DNA from 3 places in the Undibacterium sp. WLHG33 genome. Region 1 is predicted to be linked to each of the others. Evidence: predicted binding sites of a transcription regulator. Region 1 holds the regulator's gene; each other region holds the start of a gene.
The links. The regulator LexA, encoded in region 1, represses DNA repair genes until DNA is damaged. The targets are predictions, from matches to a motif close to ACTGTATNNNNATACAGT.

Region 1 (7,230 bases):
GGTAAAAGCATTATGCTTGCTGCTCAAAAAGCCGCTGCGAAGGACGAGCCTTCGGCTGACGATATTTATGAAATTGGTTGTATAGCCAATATTTTGCAAATGTTGAAGTTGCCTGATGGCACAGTAAAAGTATTGGTTGAAGGGGCGCAGCGTGCCCGCATTCACCAGATTCATGATTCTGAGTCACACTTCAGTGCTGAAGTGACGCCAGTTGCAGCAGTTGAGGAAGATGATTCCGAAGTTGAAGCGATGCGTCGTGCAATTGTTCAACAGTTTGATCAATACGTAAAACTGAACAAAAAAATCCCGCCTGAAATTCTTGCCTCTCTCTCTGGTATTGACGACGCCGGTCGTCTTGCGGATACGATTGCGGCACACTTGCCTCTGAAATTGGAGCAAAAGCAAGTGATCCTGGAAATTTTCAGTGTAGCCAAAAGGCTTGAACATCTGCTTGGGCAACTTGAAGGCGAGCTCGATATCTTGCAGGTGGAAAAACGTATCCGTGGTCGCGTCAAGCGTCAGATGGAAAAATCTCAGCGCGAGTATTATCTGAACGAGCAAGTAAAAGCGATTCAAAAAGAGCTTGGCGAAGGAGAAGAGGGGGCGGATATCGATGAGCTTGAAAAGAAAATCATCGCTGCCAAAATGCCGAAAGAAGCCCGCGATAAGGCACTCAATGAGCTCAAAAAACTCAAAATGATGTCGCCGATGTCAGCTGAGGCCACAGTTGTCAGAAATTATATTGATACTATTGTTGGTTTGCCTTGGAAGAAAAAATCCAAAGTAAATAATGATCTGACGAATGCTGAGAAAGTGCTGGAAGATGAGCATTACGGTTTAGAGAAAGTTAAAGAGCGTATTCTTGAATATCTTGCTGTGCAGCAGCGCGTGGATAAGTTAAAAGCTCCGATTCTGTGTCTGGTCGGACCTCCGGGAGTTGGTAAAACCTCACTTGGTCAGTCGATTGCCCGCGCAACAAATCGCAAGTTTGTCCGAATGGCACTCGGTGGTGTGCGTGATGAGGCTGAAATCCGTGGGCATCGGCGTACTTATATTGGCTCGATGCCGGGCAAAATTTTGCAGAGTCTCGCCAAGGTTGGCGTTCGTAATCCTCTGTTTTTGTTAGATGAAGTCGATAAAATGGGGGCGGATTTCCGCGGTGATCCTTCTTCGGCATTGCTGGAGGTGCTGGATCCCGAGCAAAATCATACTTTCTCAGATCATTACATCGAGGTTGATTTTGATCTTTCTGATGTTATGTTTGTGGCGACGTCGAACTCTTACAACATTCCTCCGGCTTTGCTGGATAGGATGGAGGTGATCCGCCTTTCCGGTTACACCGAAGACGAAAAAACCAGTATTGCTCAACGTTATTTGCTGCCAAAGCAGATTAAAAATAATGGGCTGAAAGAGGCGGAAATCGCAGTCGCAGAAAGCGCAATCAGAGACATTATTCGTTACTACACGAGGGAGGCTGGCGTTCGTTCTCTGGAGCGTGAAATTTCCAAAATTTGCCGTAAAGTAGTCAAAATGCTGTTGCTGAAGAAGAGCGAGAAAAAGGCGACTATTACCTCTAAAAATCTGGATAAATACCTGGGGGTTCGCCGTTACGATTTCGGTGTTGCGGTAAAAGATAACCAAATCGGTCAGGTTGTCGGTCTGGCATGGACGGAAGTCGGTGGCGATCTTCTGACGATTGAGGCGGTGTCGATGCCTGGTAAAGGTGGTGTCATACGTACCGGTACGCTTGGTGACGTCATGAAGGAGTCGATCGAAGCTGCACGCACGGTGGTGCGCAGCCGTGCTCAGCGTTTGGGCATCAAGGCGGACGTTTTTGAGAAGAGTGATATTCACATTCACGTGCCTGAAGGGGCAACGCCAAAGGATGGTCCTTCGGCTGGTATTGCGATGACAACAGCGCTGGTTTCTGTGTTTACCGGAATCCCGGTAAGAGCGGATGTTGCAATGACTGGCGAGATTACGTTGCGTGGTGAGGTTCTGCCGATCGGTGGTCTGAAAGAGAAATTGCTGGCTGCACATCGCGGTGGGATTAAAACAGTTTTAATTCCAGAAGAAAATGCAAAAGATCTTGCTGAGATTCCGGATAATGTTAAAAACAAACTGGAAATTATCCCCGTGCGTTGGATAGATAAAGTGTTAGAAGTTGCTTTAGAACGACAGCCTGAACCTCTGGTGGATGCGGAGATTCCCGTTGCAGCAGGATCAGCTGAGCCTCAGGCTGATCTTGCAGTGATGAAACATTAACATTTTCCTCAATAAAAAAGCGCCCGAATTTCCGGGCGCTTTTTTTTATTAAATCTCGCTGTGTTTCAGACCCAGTTCCGCATGAGTCCGACAGCCAGCCCTTCCAATGAGAAATTCTCTTCGATTTCACTGACTCTGATTGTTGAATAGTCAGGATTTTCGGGAATTAATTCAACCGAATTCCCGGTTTTTTTGTAGCGCTTAACTGTGACGTCATCACCAATTCTTGCGACAACGATTTGTCCGTTTCGCGCGACGTCAGTCTTCTTTACCGCCAAAAGATCGCCATCAAGAATCCCCGCATCCCGCATAGACATGCCGCGGACTTTCAGTAGGAAATCCGGCTTTGCCGAGAACAGTGCAGGATCGACCTGGTAACTGGTTTCGATGTGTTCGGAGGCGAGTATTGGAGATCCGGCGGCGACGCGACCAACCAGTGGCAGGCTGATTTGGTGCAGTGCGGCTTGCATTGAAGCGGTTTGCTGACCTGTAATGTGACTCGATAACTCTGATTCCAGCAGGCGTATGCCGCGTGATGTTCCTGGAGCTATTTCGATGACGCCTTTTCTCGCAAGTGCTTGCAGATGCTCCTCGGCAGCGTTCGTTGATCGAAAGCCTAGTTCTGAGGCTATTTCAGCGCGTGTTGGAGGAAAGCCTGTATTTTGAATGGCATCTTTGATTAAATTCAGGATCTGCTCTTGTCGGGCTGTCAGCTTAAGCATTTTGTGTAAACGTAAGTCATTACGCTGTATATAAGAACAGTCTGTATTTTTATACAGTGAGATGCGAAGTGCAAGAAAATTTTATGATTATATGTAATCTTGCGCCGCCAAAGTTCCCATGCGCCGAATTGATTGAATAAAACGAAAAAGTGCGCTATCATCGTCGGCTTTCCTCTTCCTGCACTCGTCTTGACGCCGAGGCAGGCTATTTTATTGTCCACAAGGAGAATATATGCGTCATTATGAAATCGTATTTATTGTACATCCCGATCAAAGCGAGCAAGTTCCTGCGATGATCGAACGTTACAAAGCTAGCGTTGTTGCACGCGGTGGTCAGGTTCACCGTGTTGAAGACTGGGGCCGCCGTCAATTGGCTTACATGATTCAAAAACTGGCTAAAGCACATTATGTTTGCATGAATATTGAGTGCGATGCAGAAACATTGCTTGAGCTGGAAACAGCATTCAAATTCAATGATGCCGTTCTGCGTCACCTGACAGTCAAAATGAAAAAAGCTGAAACAGCACCATCTCCAATGATGAAAGCTGTTCAAAAAGAAGACGCAGCTAAAGCGCAACGCGTCGAAGCACCAGCTGCTTAATTCATTTGATTTGAAAAAGGTCGTATAAAAAACAGTGAATCAACTGACAGTGAAGGCACGTATCTTAGAGAAATCAGTGATACGGTACACGCCGGCTGGGATACCGATAGCGTCTGCGATACTGATGCACAGTTCTCAGCAGGTGGAAGCCGGAACAGGGCGATTGGTTGAATTTGAAATTCCGGCACAGGCTGCCGGTGACATTTCAGGAACATTCAATGAGTTGCCTTTAGATGTAGAGATTGCATTCACAGGTTTTTTAGCACGCAAAAATCGCAACAGCAAAAGTCTGGTATTTCATATCACTGAAATACAGGCACATTTACTAGATTAGGAGCCAAAAATGGCATTCGGTAAAAAATTTGATAAAAGCAAATTGAAGCAAAAGCGTCAACAACAAAACCCTTTGTTCAAGCGTAAAAAATTCTGCCGCTTCACAGCAGCACATGTAGAAAAAGTTGATTACAAAGATATCGACACACTGAAAGATTTCGTGCAAGAAAACGGCAAAATTATGCCAGCACGTCTGACAGGTACTAAAGCACTGTACCAACGTCAAGTTGATACAGCGATCAAGCGTGCACGCTACTTAGCGTTGCTGCCATACACTGATCTGCACACAGCGTAATTGACGACAGGTATTAGGAGAAAAATATGCAAGTTATTCTGATGGATAAAGTCGTTAATCTCGGCAATCTTGGTGATGTAGTTCGTGTTAAAGATGGTTATGCACGTAACTTTTTGATTCCACAGCGCATGGCTCGTCGTGCGACTGCAACTGCAATCGCTGAATTTGAAGCGAAGCGCGCAGAACTGGAAAAAGCAGCTGCAGCGAAACTGGCGGCAGCTCAGGCGCAAGGAGAGAAACTGGAAGGCTCTACAGTCCAGATTTCTCAAAAATCTGGTGTTGATGGTCGTTTGTTCGGCTCCGTGACTAATTTTGACATCGCTGAAGCGCTGACTAAAGCCGGTTTCACTGTAGAAAAAGCTCAAGTGCGTATGCCACAAGGTCCATTGAAAACAACAGGTGATCATGCTGTTTCTGTTGCTCTGCACACTGACGTTGTTGTTAACGTGAACGTTTCCGTTGTTGGCGAGCACGCTTAATCAGCTGTCAGCTAAAAATTTTAAAAGCCGGGGAAACCCCGGCTTTTTTTATTTTGAGCGTAAATTATATAAATAATTTTGTATTTTTATTTTGTTGTACACACCGTACTTTGTCATTGACGGTCTTTATTTGTAATTCGATTTAGCAGGTATAATGCGCGCCATGAAAGCCGCTACTGATCCACAACTTGATGCAATCCGCGTCCCCCCCCATTCCATTGAGGCAGAGCAGTCTGTTCTCGGTGGTCTTTTACTTGATAACGCTGCATGGGATCGTATTGCAGACTTTATCGGTGAAGAGGATTTCTATCGCTATGATCACAGAATTATTTTTCAGTGCATTGTCAAACTGATTAATTCTTCGAGGCCGGCTGACGTGATTACTGTCTACGAAGCGCTGAATGGTATGGGCAAGGCAGAAGAGGCGGGCGGCCTTACCTATCTGAATGCGCTTGCGCAAAACACGCCATCGGCAGCAAATATCCGCCGTTACGCAGAAATCGTACGTGATCGCGGAGTGTTACGCAAATTGATTACTGTTTCAGATGAAATTGCTGGTAATGCTTTCAATCCTCAGGGTAAGGAAGTCAAGCAAATGCTGGATGAGGCTGAATCGAAAATATTTGCGATCGCTGAAGAAGGTGCACGCGGTGCCCAGGGTTTTCAGGCAATTCAACCTTTGTTGACGCAGGTTGTGGAGCGTATTGATGAGTTGTACAACCGTGATAACCAGAATGATATTACCGGTGTTCCTACCGGATTCGTCGATCTGGATAAGATGACTTCAGGCTTGCAACCCGGAGATCTGATTATTGTTGCAGGGCGCCCATCCATGGGTAAAACAGCGTTCTCACTCAATATCGGCGAGAACGTCGCAATCGACAGTGGCTTGCCGGTCGCGGTGTTCTCCATGGAGATGGGCGGCGCGCAGTTAGCGATGCGTATGCTCGGTTCTGTAGGGCGGCTGGATCAGAGCCGTTTGCGTGTAGGTAAACTGAGTGACGAAGATTGGCCAAGGCTGACGCATGCCATTCAAAAAATGAATGATGCCCAGCTGTACATCGATGAAACGCCTGCGCTGAGCTCTATCGAATTACGTGCACGTTCGCGTCGCTTGGCCCGCCAGTGCGGCAAGCTTGGTCTGATCATTGTCGATTACCTGCAACTGATGTCAGCCAATTCCGCAGGTGAAAACCGGGCAACCGAAATTTCTGAAATTTCACGAAATCTGAAAGGTCTCGCTAAAGAGTTGAATTGCCCGGTGATCGCTCTTTCTCAGTTAAACCGCTCACTGGAGCAGCGCCCGAATAAGCGTCCTGTGATGTCAGACTTGCGTGAATCAGGCGCGATTGAGCAGGATGCTGACGTGATTATGTTTATTTACCGGGATCAGGTTTACAACCCTGACTCTCCCGATAAAGGCACTGCCGAAATTATTATCGGTAAGCAGCGTAACGGTCCGATTGGCAGTGTCCGGCTGACTTTCCTCGGTGAATATACTAAGTTTGATAATTATGTCGGCTCGTTGTCAGTGTATGGCGATAGTGAGTAATACAGAATCATTTTTACCCGGTGAGTGAAATTCACCAAATGTCGTTTCAGTTTTGCAGGTGCAATCCGCTTGTATCCTGATAAATATATTCCAATTTGTTTCAAATTTCAGTGAGAAAAAAATGTTTGGACGCCTGATGCCTACGGAAGGCAAATTCTTTGAATTATTCAATCAGCATGCAGATCTGTGTGTCAAAGGATCTAAAGAAATGCTTGCTTTGATGACTAATTTTGATGATCTGGAAAGCAGGGTACATGCAATCGAGAGCGTTGAAAAGCAAGCAGATACAGTGACACACAACACCATAGAGTTGCTGCATAAAACATTTATCACGCCGCTTGACCGCGACGATATCCATAAACTGATTACGCGCATGGATGACATTCTTGATCTGCAGGAAGATGCTGCGCAGACGATCTCGCTCTACGATATCCGTGAAATCACTCCGGAAGCAAAGCGTCTTGCTGAGTTGTGCCTGGCTTGTGCTGAGAAGGTTAAAGCTGCAGTTGCGTTGTTGCATAACATGAATAACTCACGCGAGATTCTGACTATCTGTGAAGAAATCGATCGTCTGGAGTCTGATGCTGATCACGTGATGCGCGCTGCAATGTCTAAGCTGTTCCGCGACGAGCCGGACGTGCGTAATCTGATTAAATTGAAAGCAATTTACGAAATTCTGGAAACTGTTACCGATCGTTGTGAAGATGTCGCGAATATTATCGAAGGCATCATCGTTGAAAACGCTTAACAGCAGATATTGACCCTGCCAGTACTCTGAGCCGGGTCTGTCTATGTCACTCTCTCGCAAATGAATAACCTGGCTCCCGATGAATCGGGAGCTGTATAAAGTAGAGTAAATTTCATGCAGACTTTACAAATCAGCATTTATGTCGTCGCAGCTCTGGTTGTGCTGGCACTGCTATTTGATTTTATGAACGGCTTTCATGACGCAGCCAATGCGATTGCAACCGTTGTTTCTACCG
Region 2 (7,230 bases), 390 kb from region 1:
CATTCTAATCTTCGGCAAGTGTGAACTTGCTGTTGTGGAAAATAAAAAAGCACCTTCGGGTGCTTTTTTATTTTCTGTATCAAACGCACTGAATCATGCAAGCGCGTGACGCCGGATAATGGAGGCGTGGTTTATCCGCAGCGACCGAATACCTGCCTGAGTCAGGCATTGTTTCATTCGACGACGTGCGTTATTTCTAGCGCGGGGCTTCTTACAAATGGTTTTACTTAACGGGAGCAGGCTGATCAGGTATAGCCTGCGTCTTATTCTCCATCTGGAGGCATCAGATTAAAATGTTCATAAGCCAGTGAGGTAGCGATTCTTCCGCGCGGAGTGCGTTGCAGATAACCTTGCTGTATCAGATAGGGTTCCAGTACATCTTCAATGGTGTCGCGCTCTTCACCGATGGCTGCTGCTACATTGTCGAGCCCGACCGGGCCACCGCCGAATTTAAACAGGATGGCTTCCAGGAGTTTTCTGTCCATCAGATCGAAACCTACCGTATCCACATCCAGCATTTTCAGTGCGGCATCGGCAATATCTTTGGTGATCTCGCCATTGCCTTTTACCTCGGCATAGTCGCGCACTCGCCGCAGTAATCGATTTGCAATACGTGGCGTGCCACGTGCACGATTAGCGATTTCTCTCGCTCCAGCTTCGTGTATCGGTGCATTCAGAAGGGATGCCGAACGCGTGACGATGCGCGCCAGTTGTTCTGGGGTATAAAATTCGAGGCGGGCGACAATACCGAAGCGATCACGCAAAGGATTGGTCAGCATGCCAGCCCTTGTGGTTGCTCCGACCAGCGTGAATGGTTGTAGATCGAGTTTCACTGAGCGGGCAGCCGGGCCTTCGCCTATCATGATGTCGATCTGATAGTCTTCCAGTGCAGGATATAAAATCTCTTCAACGACGGGAGATAAACGGTGAATTTCATCGATAAACAGCACATCGTTTGCCTCCAGGTTCGTCAGTAGCGCTGCCAGATCGCCTGCACGCTCCAGAACCGGCCCCGAAGTCTGACGCAGATTCACTCCCATCTCTCTGGCGATAATGTGTGCCAGTGTAGTTTTACCCAAGCCGGGAGGCCCGAACAGCAGGGTGTGATCCAGTGCTTCACCGCGCTGGCGCGCAGCAGTAATAAAAATTTCCAGCTGGTCGCGGATTTTTTCCTGGCCTACATATTCATCGAGTTGTTTCGGCCTTAATGCGCGTTCAATCGCCTCTTCACTGGCGGACACCGGCGTCGCAGCAATGATGCGTTGCTCACTGAAATTGATAGAGAGATTATCTGTCTGTATGCTCATGATGTAATTTTTCAGCCTTTAGACAGGGATTTCAGGGCCAGCTTGATACCCTCCGATACACCTGACTCTTTTGGCACGGATTTCATCGCCAGCATGGCTTCTTTATCGGAATAACCCAGCGCTAACAAGGCATTCAGAATGTCGGCACTATGATCACCTGCCGCAGCCGCCGTACTGGACGTAAATAAATCGGCGCCGAGTTTTCCTTTGAGTTCCAGCAGTAGTCTTTCTGCCGTTTTTTTGCCTATGCCCGGAATGCGGGTCAAGCGGCCGACTTCCTGCATCGTAATCGCTTGCGACAGATCTGCCACAGACATACCTGAGAGGATAGACAGTGCTGTACGTGCGCCGACGCCGCTGATTTTTACCAGTTGGCGAAAGGTTGCACGTTCTTCTGCCGAGCCAAAACCAAACAGTACATGCGCATCTTCGCGTATAGCCAGATGGGTCAGCAAAACCACTTTTTCACCTAAAGGAGGCAGGTTATAAAACGTGCTCATAGGAACATCGACTTCGTAGCCGACACCCTGACAATCGATCAGTAACTGTGGGGGATTTTTCTCTAGCAGAGTGCCTGCGATGCGACCTATCATGAGACTGCTTTCATACTGTATGAATAAGCAGTGATAGTAAACGATTCTCTCCGGCTTGACGAGAGGATGTCAGCGAAATTCTGCTGCTCAGGATTGCTGTTGCTTTCCTGTTTGTCTGCATGAAGGCGCAACAGGCACAGAAACAGATGCCGCAGATTTTATATGGGTTTCGGGGGGAGAGGCTTTGCAAAGGCGCATCAATGTTAAGTCGTGTTCGGCGGTGTATTTCTGATACCTGTTCAGCCTATCAACCTGCCCGCTTTCACGCGCAAACCTTTTTTTGCCAGTTCTGGAGCGATTGCACTTAGTGTTGCCAGTGCTTCACCGCTGTGGGCATGGCAAATCGCTACGCCTAGCGCATCCGCTGCATCCGGGCTGGGTGTGCCGGATAACATTAACAAACGTTGCACCATATCCTGCACTTGCTCTTTACTGGCGCGTCCCTGGCCGACAATGCCTTGCTTGACTTGCAGCGCGGTGTATTCAGCGACCGTCAGATCGGCGGCGACCAAAGCGCAGATGGCGGCACCACGTGCCTGTCCTAGCAATAAGGTGGATTGGGGATTGACGTTGACGAAGACTTTCTCTATCGCCGCACAATCCGGTTGATAAGTGCGGACAATTTCAGAAACGCCGGAAAGGATGGTTTTCAGCCGCTCAGGTAATGAGCCTTCGACCGTTTTGATGGTGCCAGACGCCACGTAAGTGAGCTTCTGTCCCTGCTTATGAATAACCCCGAATCCAGTAGTCCGTAATCCGGGGTCGATACCTAAAATCTTCATGTATGCCTTGCCCCGCAAAAGAGCAAGGCGAATGATTAATGACGGAAGTGACGTGTGCCAGTATAGACCATCACCACCCCGCGTTCATCTGCCGCATCAATAACTTCCTGATCGCGCATGGAGCCACCTGGATGAATCACGCAAGTCGCTCCGGCATCAACCACTACATCCAGACCGTCACGGAACGGGAAAAATGCGTCGGATGCAACCGCGGAACCAGCCAGAGACAGCCCTGCGTTTTGTGCTTTGATCGAGGCGATACGCGCAGAATCAATACGGCTCATCTGACCTGCACCGACACCCAGTGTCATGCCGTTGCCACAGAAGACGATCGCATTCGATTTCACGTATTTCGCGACACGCCACGCAAACATCATGTCGGCCATTTGCTGTGGCGTTGGCTGCAGTTTTGAAACAACGCGTAATTCTTCCTGCAAAACGTTTTTCGCATCAGGCGCTTGTACCAGCAAGCCACCACCGACACGCTTGACGTCGTATTGATTGACTTCGTTGCCCAAGGAAATTTCCAACAAACGTACGTTTTGTTTTGCTGCAAAAATGGCTTTAGCTTCTGCGGTGAAAGATGGTGCGATCAACACTTCAACGAATTGTTTAGCGACGATTTCTGCTGCTTTGCCATCGAGTTCACGGTTGAATGCAATGATGCCACCGAAGGCGGATGTCGGATCCGTTTGCAATGCTTTGCTGTATGCCTCAAATGGTGTCGGGGCTACCGCTACGCCGCAAGGATTCGCATGCTTAACGATGACGCAAGCGGATTCTTGGAACGACTTAACGCATTCCCATGCAGCATCTGAGTCAGCGATATTGTTGTAAGATAGTTCTTTGCCTTGCAATTGTTTGTAGTTGGCGAGTGCGCCATCCACTGTTTTCAAATCACGATAGAAAGCCGCGGACTGATGTGGGTTTTCGCCGTAACGCATTTCCTGCACTTTGTCGAAATGCAGATTCAGTGTTTGCGGATATGCACTGCGGGTTGTGTGTGCTTTATCTTCACCGAGGCTGGTCAGATAGTTAGTGATAGCACCGTCATATTGTGCGGTATGCGCAAAGACTTTTTTTGCCAGCGTGAACTTGGTGTCATAGCTGACGACATTGTTATTCGCCTTCATTTCAGCGAGAACCACGGCGTAATCGCTGGGGTCAACAATCACGGTCACGTCTTTATGATTTTTTGCCGATGAGCGCAACATGGTCGGACCGCCGATATCGATGTTCTCAATCGCATCTTCGAGCGAACATTCTGCTTTGACAACCGTTTGCTGGAACGGATACAGATTCACGACGACCATGTCTATCGTCGGAATGCCGTGCTGCTCAAGCGCTGCTACATGTTCAGGAAAATCGCGGCGTGCCAGAATGCCGCCGTGTACCTTAGGGTGCAGTGTTTTCACACGTCCGTCGAGCATTTCCGGAAAGCCTGTATAGTCCGCCACTTCGGTTACAGCGAGGCCATTATCTGCCAATAATTTAGCGGTACCGCCAGTGGAGAGCAACTTGACACCGAGTGCAGACAATTCACGTGCAAATTCGAGCACACCAGTCTTGTCGGAGACGGAGATAAGAGCTTGTTTGATCATGATGATGATAAATGAGTAAGGAAATCGGTGTCAGGCGCTGGCGGCAAATAATTACAGCAAACCGTGCTGCTGCAATTTCTTGCGCAAGGTATTGCGGTTAATGCCGAGCATGTCTGCTGCCTGTGACTGGTTGCTGGAGGCGCGTGTCATCACCATTTCCAGCATAGGTTTTTCTACTGCCAATACAACCATGTCATAAATATTGGAGGCGGGTTGTTCGCCCAGATCGCGGAAATATTTTTCCAGATTTTTATGGACGGCGTCCTGAATGCTATCTTTGCTCATGCTGTTTTTGTCACTGTTCGGTTATGCCGGTCGGCGCTTATATTTAAATGCTCTAGGCGCTGATGTTATGCGGTCGCGTTACAAATATCGTTTGTTTTACGCCGCTAGTTTTTCTTCAAAGGGGCGGTATTGTAACCGTTCCCCCGCCATGCGATCAAAAAATTGACTGACTGCATCAAGTTGTTCTTCGCATGAAGTGAGTAAATTCATTTGTTGCCGGAATTCTTCACCGTTGACGAGGTCCTGAACATACCAGCCTATGTGCTTGCGCGCAGTCCTGACGCCAAGATACTCACCGTAAAACTCATAATGTGCCTTCAGGTGGTTATCCATCAGGTACCGTACTTCGCTGATCAACGGCGGTGGTAAGTGTTCGCCAGTTGCAAGGTAATGTTCGATTTCACGAAAGATCCAGGGCCGCCCTTGTGCTGCACGCCCTATCATGATCGCATCCGCACCTGTGACCTCTAATACGTATTTAGCTTTCTCCGGTGTTGTGATGTCGCCATTGGCAACCACTGGAATAGTCACCGCCGCTTTAACGGCAGCAATGGTGTCGTATTCGGCATCCCCTTTGTAGCCGTCAGCCCTTGTGCGACCATGCAAGGTCAGCATTTGTATGCCAGCAGATTCCGCCATGCGGGCGATGGTCAGCGCATTTTTATTTGCTCTGTCCCAGCCCGTGCGGAATTTCAGTGTGACAGGTACATCAACCGCCCCGACCACGGCATCGAGAATTTCGCCGACAAGAGCTTCGTGTTGCAGCAGAGCTGAGCCACACCAGGCATTACATACTTTCTTGACCGGACAACCCATATTGATGTCGATAATCTGAGCGCCTTTATCCACATTGTATTTTGCGCAATCCGCAAGCATTTGCGGATCAGCACCGGCTATCTGTACCGCCTTGGGTTCCATCTCTCCGACATGGTTAGTGCGTCGGGTCGATTTTTCGGTTTCCCATAATTTCGGATTCGATGCCGCCATTTCCGAAACGGCATAACCTGCACCAAGTTCTTTGCATAACTGACGGAAAGGTCTGTCGGTGACCCCTGCCATGGGAGCCACAAAAATATTGTTACGCAAGATGTAGGAACCAATTTGCACGATGAGGTGGGAGGGAATTTGAAGAAGCGTTATTCTACCTGAAACCTGCCTAAATAATTAGCAAAACCGCTGCAATCTGAAGGAATATTTATTTCAATCAGACCGTGACCTTGATAGCTTTAGACTTGTTTTTCTAAATTTTGAAAGTCAGTTAATGCTGACTCGTAGTCGTATTTTGTTGCGCTGAAAATCGCACCCTATGCCGCGTGCCTGGCGCCGCATTGATCCGGTGCTTACGTCAATGCGACCTGTGGTATCGATAAGTTCAAGATGCTTTATCGCTTTGGTTAATATCATCCATGGCATCGGTATCGAGATGAGCAACATCTCCCCATTGGATCAGGTGCAAGGTATTGTCTCTGAACTCAAAGCGGTTGATGCTGGCATTGAAAATGGTGACTTCGCGTGGCGCATTCAGCGACAATCCTTTAGCGGCACGATACGCGCATTCGAGTACACCACCGTGGGCGACGAGGGCGATTTTTTTCCCTTCGAATTGTTTGGCGTAGTAGTCAATATGGTCGATGATGCGTTGGTGAAATTGACGTGTCGTCTCACCTTGATTTTCACCCGGTGGAAATTCCGCATCAGGATCATGTGACTTCCAGGCCGCATAGGCTTCCGGAAAAACATGCGGAATCTCGCTGTAGAGCAGTCCTTCAAAGCCACCATAACAACGTTCGCGTAAGCCGGCATCGATGCGGGTGCTGATGCCTTGCAGACGTGCGATTTCACCGGCAGTCTGCACCGCACGTTGCAAATCACTGGCAATGATGGCATCAAGCTTTTCGTTCTGCAGCGACCACGCCAGCGCTTTTGCCTGCTGCGTTCCTTGAGCATTCAATGGAATATCAAGGTGACCCTGTAAGCGTTTAATGGCGTTCCAGGCTGTTTCACCGTGGCGGATAAGGAGGATTTCAGTCATCAGCTTGTTTTTTTGTTTCCAGCCAGAATGTCACCGGGCCATCATTCGTCAATGAGACTTTCATATCGGCACCAAAACGACCGGTTTCGACGCGACTGTGTTTATGTTTTGCCTGGAGCACAAAATAGTCGAATAAATGACGCGCGATTTCCGGCGGCGCTGCTGGCGTGAACGAAGGGCGGGTACCGGAATTGGTATTGGCCGCCAGCGTGAATTGCGGTACAAGCAATAAGCCACCTTGCGTATCTGTGATGCTGAGGTTCATTTTTCCTGCGTCATCACTGAACACGCGATAGCTCAGCAGCTTACTGAGTAAGGCATCTGCCTCGCTTTCAGTATCGCCACGTTCTGCACAGACCAATACCATTAAGCCTGCGCTGATCGCGCCGGTGGTTTCACCATCGACGACGACACTGGCATGGCTGACGCGTTGCAATAGTGCGATCATGCTGATAAGGTCACGCGGGCAAATTTCCGTTTGCCAACTTGCAGTACGAAAGTACCTGCGTCCACTTTCAGACCTTTGTCACTGAGAACGGCTCCGTCAATACGTACACCGCCTTGCTCTATCATGCGCATCGCTTCAGAAGTCGAGGTACACAGATTCGCCTGTTTCAATAGCTGTGCAAT
Region 3 (7,230 bases), 1.8 Mb from region 1:
CGGTGACCAGCGAGCGAGGTGAGGGCGTTGCCTGCCGCCAGCACCTGCAGATCATGACGGTTCAGATCTGCACGTCGCGCCAGATCGGTGACATCGGTAAACGCCTGTTGCTGACGCGCTTGTTGTATGCGCAGCGCTGCCGCTGCCGACATGCCATTCAGCAAGGACAGCCCCAGACGCACCACAGGTTGTGGCGTCTGGGTGTAGCGGTTGAAATGCATGTCCGGCTCGAGCGAGCTATCCCAGTTGCTGTGCATGACATCGACGGCGCGCACCTGCACATCATGGCGGCGTGCGTCTTGCAATAACTGCGATGGTGAATAAAACCCCATTGGCTGCGAATTCAGCAGCGAGCATAAAAAAATCGCCGGCTCATGTCGTTTGATCCAGCTGCTGACATAGGCCAGAATGGCGAAGCTGGCGGAATGGCTTTCAGGAAAACCATATTCGCCAAAACCTTTCATCTGTTCGAATATGCCTTCGGCAAAGGTTTCGCTGTAACCGTTGCCGACCATCGCATTGACGATGCGGTCGTGGTAAGACTCCAGCCCGCCTTTGCGTTTCCAGGCGGCCATCGCGCGTCGCAAGCCATCGGCTTCGCCAGGCGTAAAGTCGGCGGCGAGCATGGCGATCTGCATCACTTGTTCCTGAAAAATAGGCACGCCGAGCGTGCGCCCCAGCGCTTTTTGCATCGCCGGATCATGATAGGTTTCTACCGCTTCCAGCGCCTGACGCCGCCGCAGATATGGATGCACCATGCCGCCTTGTATCGGCCCGGGGCGCACAATGGCAACCTGCACCACCAGATCGTAAAATTCGCGCGGGCGTAAGCGCGGCAGCATGCTCATCTGCGCCCGCGATTCAATCTGGAACACGCCGACGGTATCGGCTTTGCAGATCATGTCATAGGTGGCGACGTCTTCGCGCGGAATGTCCTGCATCGTGGCTGGTTTGCCGGGAAACATCGCCATCATATCGAGTGCCAGCTTTAATGCCGATAACATGCCGAGCGCCAGCACATCGACTTTCAGCAAACCCAGCGATTCAAGATCGTCTTTATCCCACTGAATCACGCGGCGGTCTTTCATGGCGGCGTTTTCTATCGGCACCAGGCGCGATAACTTGCCGCGTGCAATCACGAAGCCGCCGCTGTGTTGCGACAGATGGCGCGGAAATCCTAATAAACGTGTTGCCAGTGTTGCCCATTGCTGTGCCAGCATGGATTGCGTATCGAGACCACATTCTTCAAAGCGCTGCAGTAAATCCTGCTTGCTGTCGAACCAGCGGTGAGATTTTGCGACAGCATCAATAATTGCCAGATCAACGCCTAGCGCCTTGCCGACTTCGCGCAGCGCACCGCGCGGGCGATAGGTATGTACGGCAGCCGCCAGCGCAGCACGATTGCGGCCATATTTGTTGTAGATATATTGCATTACCTCTTCACGCCGCTGATGTTCAAAATCGACATCGATGTCTGGCGGTTCGCCACGTTCTTTGGAAATGAAGCGTTCAAACAGCAGTGTGTTCACCTCGGGATTCACCTCTGTGATGTGCAGGCAATAGCAAACGACGGAATTAGCGGCGGAACCACGCCCTTGGCAAAGAATGTCCTGGCTGCGGGCAAATTTGACGATATCGTGCACCGTCAGAAAATAAGGCTCATAAGCCAGATCGTTAATCAGATGCAGCTCATGTTCTATCGTTGCCGCGACGTGATCCGGTATGCCTTTGGGATAACGCAGATGCGCACCTGCCATAACTTCCTGCCGCAGATAGAGCGCGGGCGTCATGCCTTCGGGCACCAGTTCATCCGGATATTCATAGCGCAATTCATCCAGTGAGAAATGGCATAAGCTGGCAATGCGCAGCGTTTCAGCCAGCGTCGATGGTGGATAAATACTGGCCAGCCGCAATCGCGAGCGCAGATGCTGTTCTGCATTGGGGGCCAGTGCATAACCGCAATCGGCAATGGCTTTGCCTAGACGTATAGCTGTCATCGTGTCCTGCAAAGGCTTGCGCGAACGCACATGCATGGTGACATGGCCGATGGCGACGACCGGTAACGCATATTCAGCGGCGATATGGCTGACATGCTGCAATTGATAAGCGTCAGCTAATTGCAGCAGCAGATTCAGCCCCATCCAGCTGCGTTGTGGAAAGACCTGCGCGCACCAGGCCGCCTGCTGTGCCAGAACGGGTGGGCGCAAAGGATATTCGGGTACCAGTATCAGTAAGCAATCCGGCATACCAGCAAGATGTTCGTAACCGGCTGGCGGATGACTGAAGTCGGTAGTATTGAGCAAATAGCTGCCTTTGATGCAGCGGCTGCGGGCCAGTGTGATAAGCTCAGACAGATTGCCATAGCCTTCGCGGTTGCAGGCCAGAATAATCAGCGTCGGCCCCGGCATACTATTTCCTGTTTCAGTCAGCCTGAAATAAGCGCCGACTATCAGCGGCAACGCATGTTTTTTGGCTTCCTCATGCGCGCGTACGATGCCCGCGAGAGAGCATTCATCGGTAATCGCGATTCCCTGATAGCCGAGATTCACCGCGCGTTTGACTAACTCTTCGGCATGCGAGGCGCCTTCCAGAAAACTGAAATTTGAGAGGCAGAATAATTCTGCGTATCCGGGCAATTGATGGCCAGCAGACGCAGCAGCATTGTGTTCATGCTCATCGTTGGGCATCAGCCAAACACCCCATGCAAAAACCAGCGCGGTGCCGTGCTTTCAGGATCGCTGGAACGTTCGCGGTAAATCCAGTAACGGACATGATCTGCGCTGGTGGCAACAAAATAATCGCGGGCCTGGGTTTGCGTAGTCCACCAGCCCGCTTCTATACGTTCTGCGGGTGAAACTATCGTCAGAATTGAGCGGTAATACGGGCGATGTTGCCGCAACGTCAGCGGCAATGGCTGCGGCAATAACCATGCGGGTCTGTGGAGCAAAGCAGCGGCAGGCATCTCTGCACCTGCCGGGCGTTTTTGCATGACCGATATCCATTGATTCGCAATTTCAGGCCGGTGATCGGCCAGTGGCGCGGCTTGCAAGACATGATCCTCGCCCAGCCGGGCCACCAGCAAGGCCAGCAAACGCTGATGGTCTTCCGGCTTTCCTCCCGGCTCTGGAAACAAAGATTCGCTTTGCACATCAAGCGCAACCGTCTCTGGCGCCTCCAGCACCAGCGCTATCACCGCAGATGGCAGGCTGAGTTGCGCTAACTTTTCTTTGAGCAGTGGCAGCAAATGCGCGTCTTGCCAGCAAGCTTCAGCCATAACGATGTTCAGTATGCTTGGCGCGACCGCCTGACGACCGCGCTCATGCTGCAACTGCAGGCGGATTTGCTTCACAGCGAGACGATGCACACTGAGCCAGCCGCTTAATTGCCTGAGCAGGCTATGGCAATACGTCAGTATCATATCGCTGCGCTCCAGCCTGTCGGGCAATTCCAGGCTGGCATGGAATCGCGGCGCTGCCACGACCCAGGTGAATAAAGTGCTCTGCCTGCCATAGACCTGATCCAGCTCATCCAGCAAGGCTTTACCAAAACGACGTTGCACACCAGCGCGCGGCAGTTGTTGCAGATGAAAAAGTGTGTGACATGCCAGCCCTTGCAATAATTCCAGACAGGGACGGGCATGTATCAGCAGACTGACTGGCAGCCCATTCAGCCGGGTGGGCAAGCGCTGCGGATGTAAACACTGCGCGCCGGATTTGTGCTGGCGGGCCGCATCACGCGCCAGTATGCAGGCGGCTTTGGCAAACGGGGCGCAGGCAATGGTGGTATGCAAACCCAGTATTTCCATGGTTTGCCGTACATGCTGACGCAATGCCCGCAAGCTACCGAACAGACGCAAACTGGCACCGATATCGAGCACGATGGTGGCTTCTTCTGCGATGGCTACCTGCGGCGTATATCGCAATAAGGCGATGGCGGCAGCCTCTAAGGCATTTTTTTGTCTGACTAAATCCCGCTGAAACAACTTTGCCGTTGGTAGCAACATGAGAACGCCGCCACGCCGCATGCCTGCGCGTACGCCAGCCTGTTGCGCGGTTTCAGACATCGCTGTCACGCGGTTTTGCTGTAAGACGACGCTGCCGTGATCTTCTCTGCGCCGCTGCCAGTACGGTAAAAACACATCCAGCTCCAGCAAAGGGAAATGCACCGCAATCCAGAGCTGCGGTGGTCCAGCTGACTTACTGGCTGTTGCGAGTTTGTGCGATCTGACTGACGACATTTCTGTATTTGCATCTGCATCTACACTGATTTTTCGCTCATGTCGCGGAAGGAAGGGTGCCGTCATACTTCAGCCTTTTTTGCATCACTCAGTTGCATGCTTAGCTTGCAGATGATTGTGAAAAACAGCGGAAACTTTGTGCCGGACAGATGTGGTCTCGACAGGTATAGAAGGTGAGATTTCCGGTGCACGCGGGCTGATATAGGGATTGAGATGCGGATTGAGATACGGGTGATCAGGTAAATACAAAGGCAAAGGTGCCTCGCGCAATGCCCCGCGTCGTTTAAGTAAATGCACTTGCAAACCAAATGCTGTCGGCCGCACGCTGACACGCAGAGGTGCAGGCGATGCAGAGGCTGCCGCACGTAAAGGTCGTATCAGACAAAACAAAGTCTCAGAGGCTTGTGCTGCCAGATGCAGTCGTCGCAATGCCTCGGTGCGTATCTGCGGCTGCCAGAATAGCAAGGTACCGCAACTGCCATGCCGTAATATTTGCTCCGCAGCCCACAAACTGTCTGCATGTTTATCGCACGCTACCCACAGTAATTGCGATGAGCACAATTGCTGACTCAATAAAGCCGTGACTTGCGGTGTGTAGGGGGGTGCCAGCAAAGCAAGCGGGCGCGCGCCCATTTTTTTTATTGCCGGTAATAACAGTCGTAACTCTGCTGTGCCTGCTTGTTCGGTCAGTATCTCTGTCAACTGACCTAATGGCCAGCCGCTATCCGGCAACTCCCGGTTCAGAGCTATGTAGCCGCTTGCCACTGTTTTTGCCACGCCGTGCGCGAGTTGCGATGCGCGCCAGAGTGCGGGGTGCAGGTCTTGTAGGCCATTCAAAACAGGGATTTGCGTATTCTTATTCATGCCAAAATAAATTTATACTGATTATGCGTACAGTATAAATCAGACTATCTGAACTGCAATAGTTTTTCAGACGTAGCTGCAATATCGCTGAAAAGTGAAGCCAGATAATGCTTTGCGGGGATATACAGATTTCTCGGCAGTGGAAAGTTTGCGACACTTTTAAATATACTGATTGCATATACAGTATTTTATGTTAAAGTGCTTTCCATGGACAAACGATGAGTCAGTGATGAATGAAAGCCTCACTGAACGATGCAGTCGATGATGTCCTTCGCGATCTTTTTTGTAACAAGGTAGTTCATTATTTTTTGTAGTGACCGGAAATGCTCTGCGCTTCAAGGGTCAGAAAAAAGTATGAACTGCCTTTATAACCAACCCGGAGATTCATTTATGGCATACCTCAATCAGTCTTTTGATACGCGTTTCAGTCTGCAATTGTCGCCAACTTCTTTTTTACTGCGCTTAGGTCGTCGCGAGATATTTGTCTGCCGCGATTACAGACAGCGTGCTTATTACGTCAATCCCGTACTGGATTGCTCCACAGGTGTACAGCCAGGACATCTGGAAATTTTGTTCTGCAAGAAATGGCTGATTATTTTGTCCAAGGCAAACTGGTAAGCACTGAGGATTCGCGTCTTATGCTTCGCAATATGCACGCCTGATTTTGCTATTTTTGTTATTGCTTGTGCATACCGTAGTGCAGCAGTATCAGCAAGCGCAACAGCCTGAACAGTAGCCTTGCAGGTAAGGCTGGGGAAATGATCAGGGTCGCAATATCAGCGTGCCGATATAGCCAGCAGGCAATGCCAGCGCATAGATTTGAGCATCTTTTAAAACCGATGCCATCTGTTGCTGAACGTGGTCATCGTACTCTGTCATGGCAATGCCAGCACATTTAAAACGCGCTTCCATCATTGTCCAGTAATGCGCAAACAGCGTTGCGCGTTCACCATCTTGCACCTGTTGTAGTGCTGCGATTTGCTGAGGACTGAAATAGATACCGGCAATATCCTGCCAGTCATCCATAGCCTTTACTGCCATCAGGTCGATACCCGGCTGCTGTTTCTGACTGATCGCGGCTAACGATAAGCCAGATTCATGGCTGACGGAAATAAAAACTTCTTGTGCGGCAACGACGCATTGCAGTTTGCTACCTGCGACACGGATCAGCCGTATCTGTTCCGCTGCACTGGAAAACGCCTGCATCAGTAATTCAGTGATGGCGAGATGCAGTTGTTGTCTGGCGGTTTCGCGCTGAAGATTTGGTGGAAAAGACAGTCCGATCACCACATTGGACTGTTGCCTGAAATAATCGAGAGCAGACCAGCGCTGTGTTTCCCAGTCATAGACAGGGAAATCTGGCAGGCTTACAGCGCGCAGGTCCGGCATATTGCTAGTTATTTGCCGTCATCGCGGCCGGGCAACCGCGCCAATGCGAATTCGCAGGAATAAACTCCCCTTTCATCACCAGCGTCAGCGCCCCCAGGCTTGCATCATTACCGACAACTGCGCTGTACAACACGGCACTGCGCGGCCCCATGTAAACACGTTCACCGATGCTGACATGATCAATTTTCATGACGCGATCTTCAAATAAATGGGTTTGCGGGCAGGAGAGGGCATTGATTTCGCTGTGGTCGCCAATGCTGACACAATCAAACTCAGTAATATCGGTTGTGTCCATATACACACCGCGACCAATTTTGCAGCCAAGCAGATTGAATGCCAGCGGTAACCAGGGCGTACCACGCAGATAGCGCATGAAATTCGGTACAGCAATCCCTTCGTATAAATTCGTAATGCCTTCCGATAACCAGACAAATGGCGTCCACATGGGGACGCTGGCTTTCTTATAACGGAAAATCAGCAGCCATTTCAACACCAGTACAAAGACAAAACTGCCGACTCCATACAGCAAGCCTGAGGCTACCAGGTAATACAACACCTCAGCCCAACGGTCTTCCCCCGCGAGCGGCATCAGGTCAAGAACGACGGTGTAACCAACGGCAATCACCATCGCGTGTGGCGCAATAATCCGGAAAGTTTCAACCAGCGTGCGTCCTATGCGTCGCATCACTGAAGGCTTGAACGTTAAACTTTCAGGGAAACCTTTGACCTCTTCGCGTGCC

Region 2: ruvA (Holliday junction branch migration protein RuvA) is a predicted target of LexA. The motif match lies at 1,915-1,932, and genes of this name have one in related genera.
Region 3: imuA (translesion DNA synthesis-associated protein ImuA) is a predicted target of LexA. The motif match lies at 5,269-5,286, and genes of this name have one in related genera.

Annotation. Positions count from the first base shown of each region.
Region 1 covers NZ_CP186697.1:1,604,137-1,611,366, forward strand. The annotation lists gene lon (endopeptidase La) at 1-2,265, shown strand, start outside; gene lexA (transcriptional repressor LexA) at 2,331-2,987, opposite strand; gene rpsF (30S ribosomal protein S6) at 3,220-3,588, shown strand; gene priB (primosomal replication protein N) at 3,623-3,922, shown strand; gene rpsR (30S ribosomal protein S18) at 3,932-4,216, shown strand; gene rplI (50S ribosomal protein L9) at 4,243-4,695, shown strand; gene ACOTSW_RS07325 (replicative DNA helicase) at 4,859-6,247, shown strand; gene ACOTSW_RS07330 (DUF47 domain-containing protein) at 6,369-6,995, shown strand; gene ACOTSW_RS07335 (inorganic phosphate transporter) at 7,110-7,230, shown strand, end outside.
Region 2 covers NZ_CP186697.1:1,210,984-1,218,213, reverse strand. The annotation lists gene ACOTSW_RS05545 (porin) at 1-8, shown strand, start outside; gene ruvB (Holliday junction branch migration DNA helicase RuvB) at 264-1,307, opposite strand; gene ruvA (Holliday junction branch migration protein RuvA) at 1,319-1,900, opposite strand; gene ruvC (crossover junction endodeoxyribonuclease RuvC) at 2,140-2,682, opposite strand; gene purH (bifunctional phosphoribosylaminoimidazolecarboxamide formyltransferase/IMP cyclohydrolase) at 2,718-4,283, opposite strand; gene ACOTSW_RS05520 (helix-turn-helix domain-containing protein) at 4,335-4,568, opposite strand; gene dusB (tRNA dihydrouridine synthase DusB) at 4,665-5,675, opposite strand; gene ACOTSW_RS05510 (histidine phosphatase family protein) at 5,941-6,600, opposite strand; gene dtd (D-aminoacyl-tRNA deacylase) at 6,593-7,048, opposite strand; gene tyrS (tyrosine--tRNA ligase) at 7,045-7,230, opposite strand, start outside.
Region 3 covers NZ_CP186697.1:3,435,977-3,443,206, reverse strand. The annotation lists gene ACOTSW_RS15510 (error-prone DNA polymerase) at 1-2,687, opposite strand, end outside; gene ACOTSW_RS15505 (Y-family DNA polymerase) at 2,687-4,237, opposite strand; gene imuA (translesion DNA synthesis-associated protein ImuA) at 4,322-5,074, opposite strand; gene ACOTSW_RS15495 (hypothetical protein) at 5,492-5,719, shown strand; gene ACOTSW_RS15490 (4'-phosphopantetheinyl transferase family protein) at 5,864-6,490, opposite strand; gene ACOTSW_RS15485 (Pls/PosA family non-ribosomal peptide synthetase) at 6,495-7,230, opposite strand, start outside.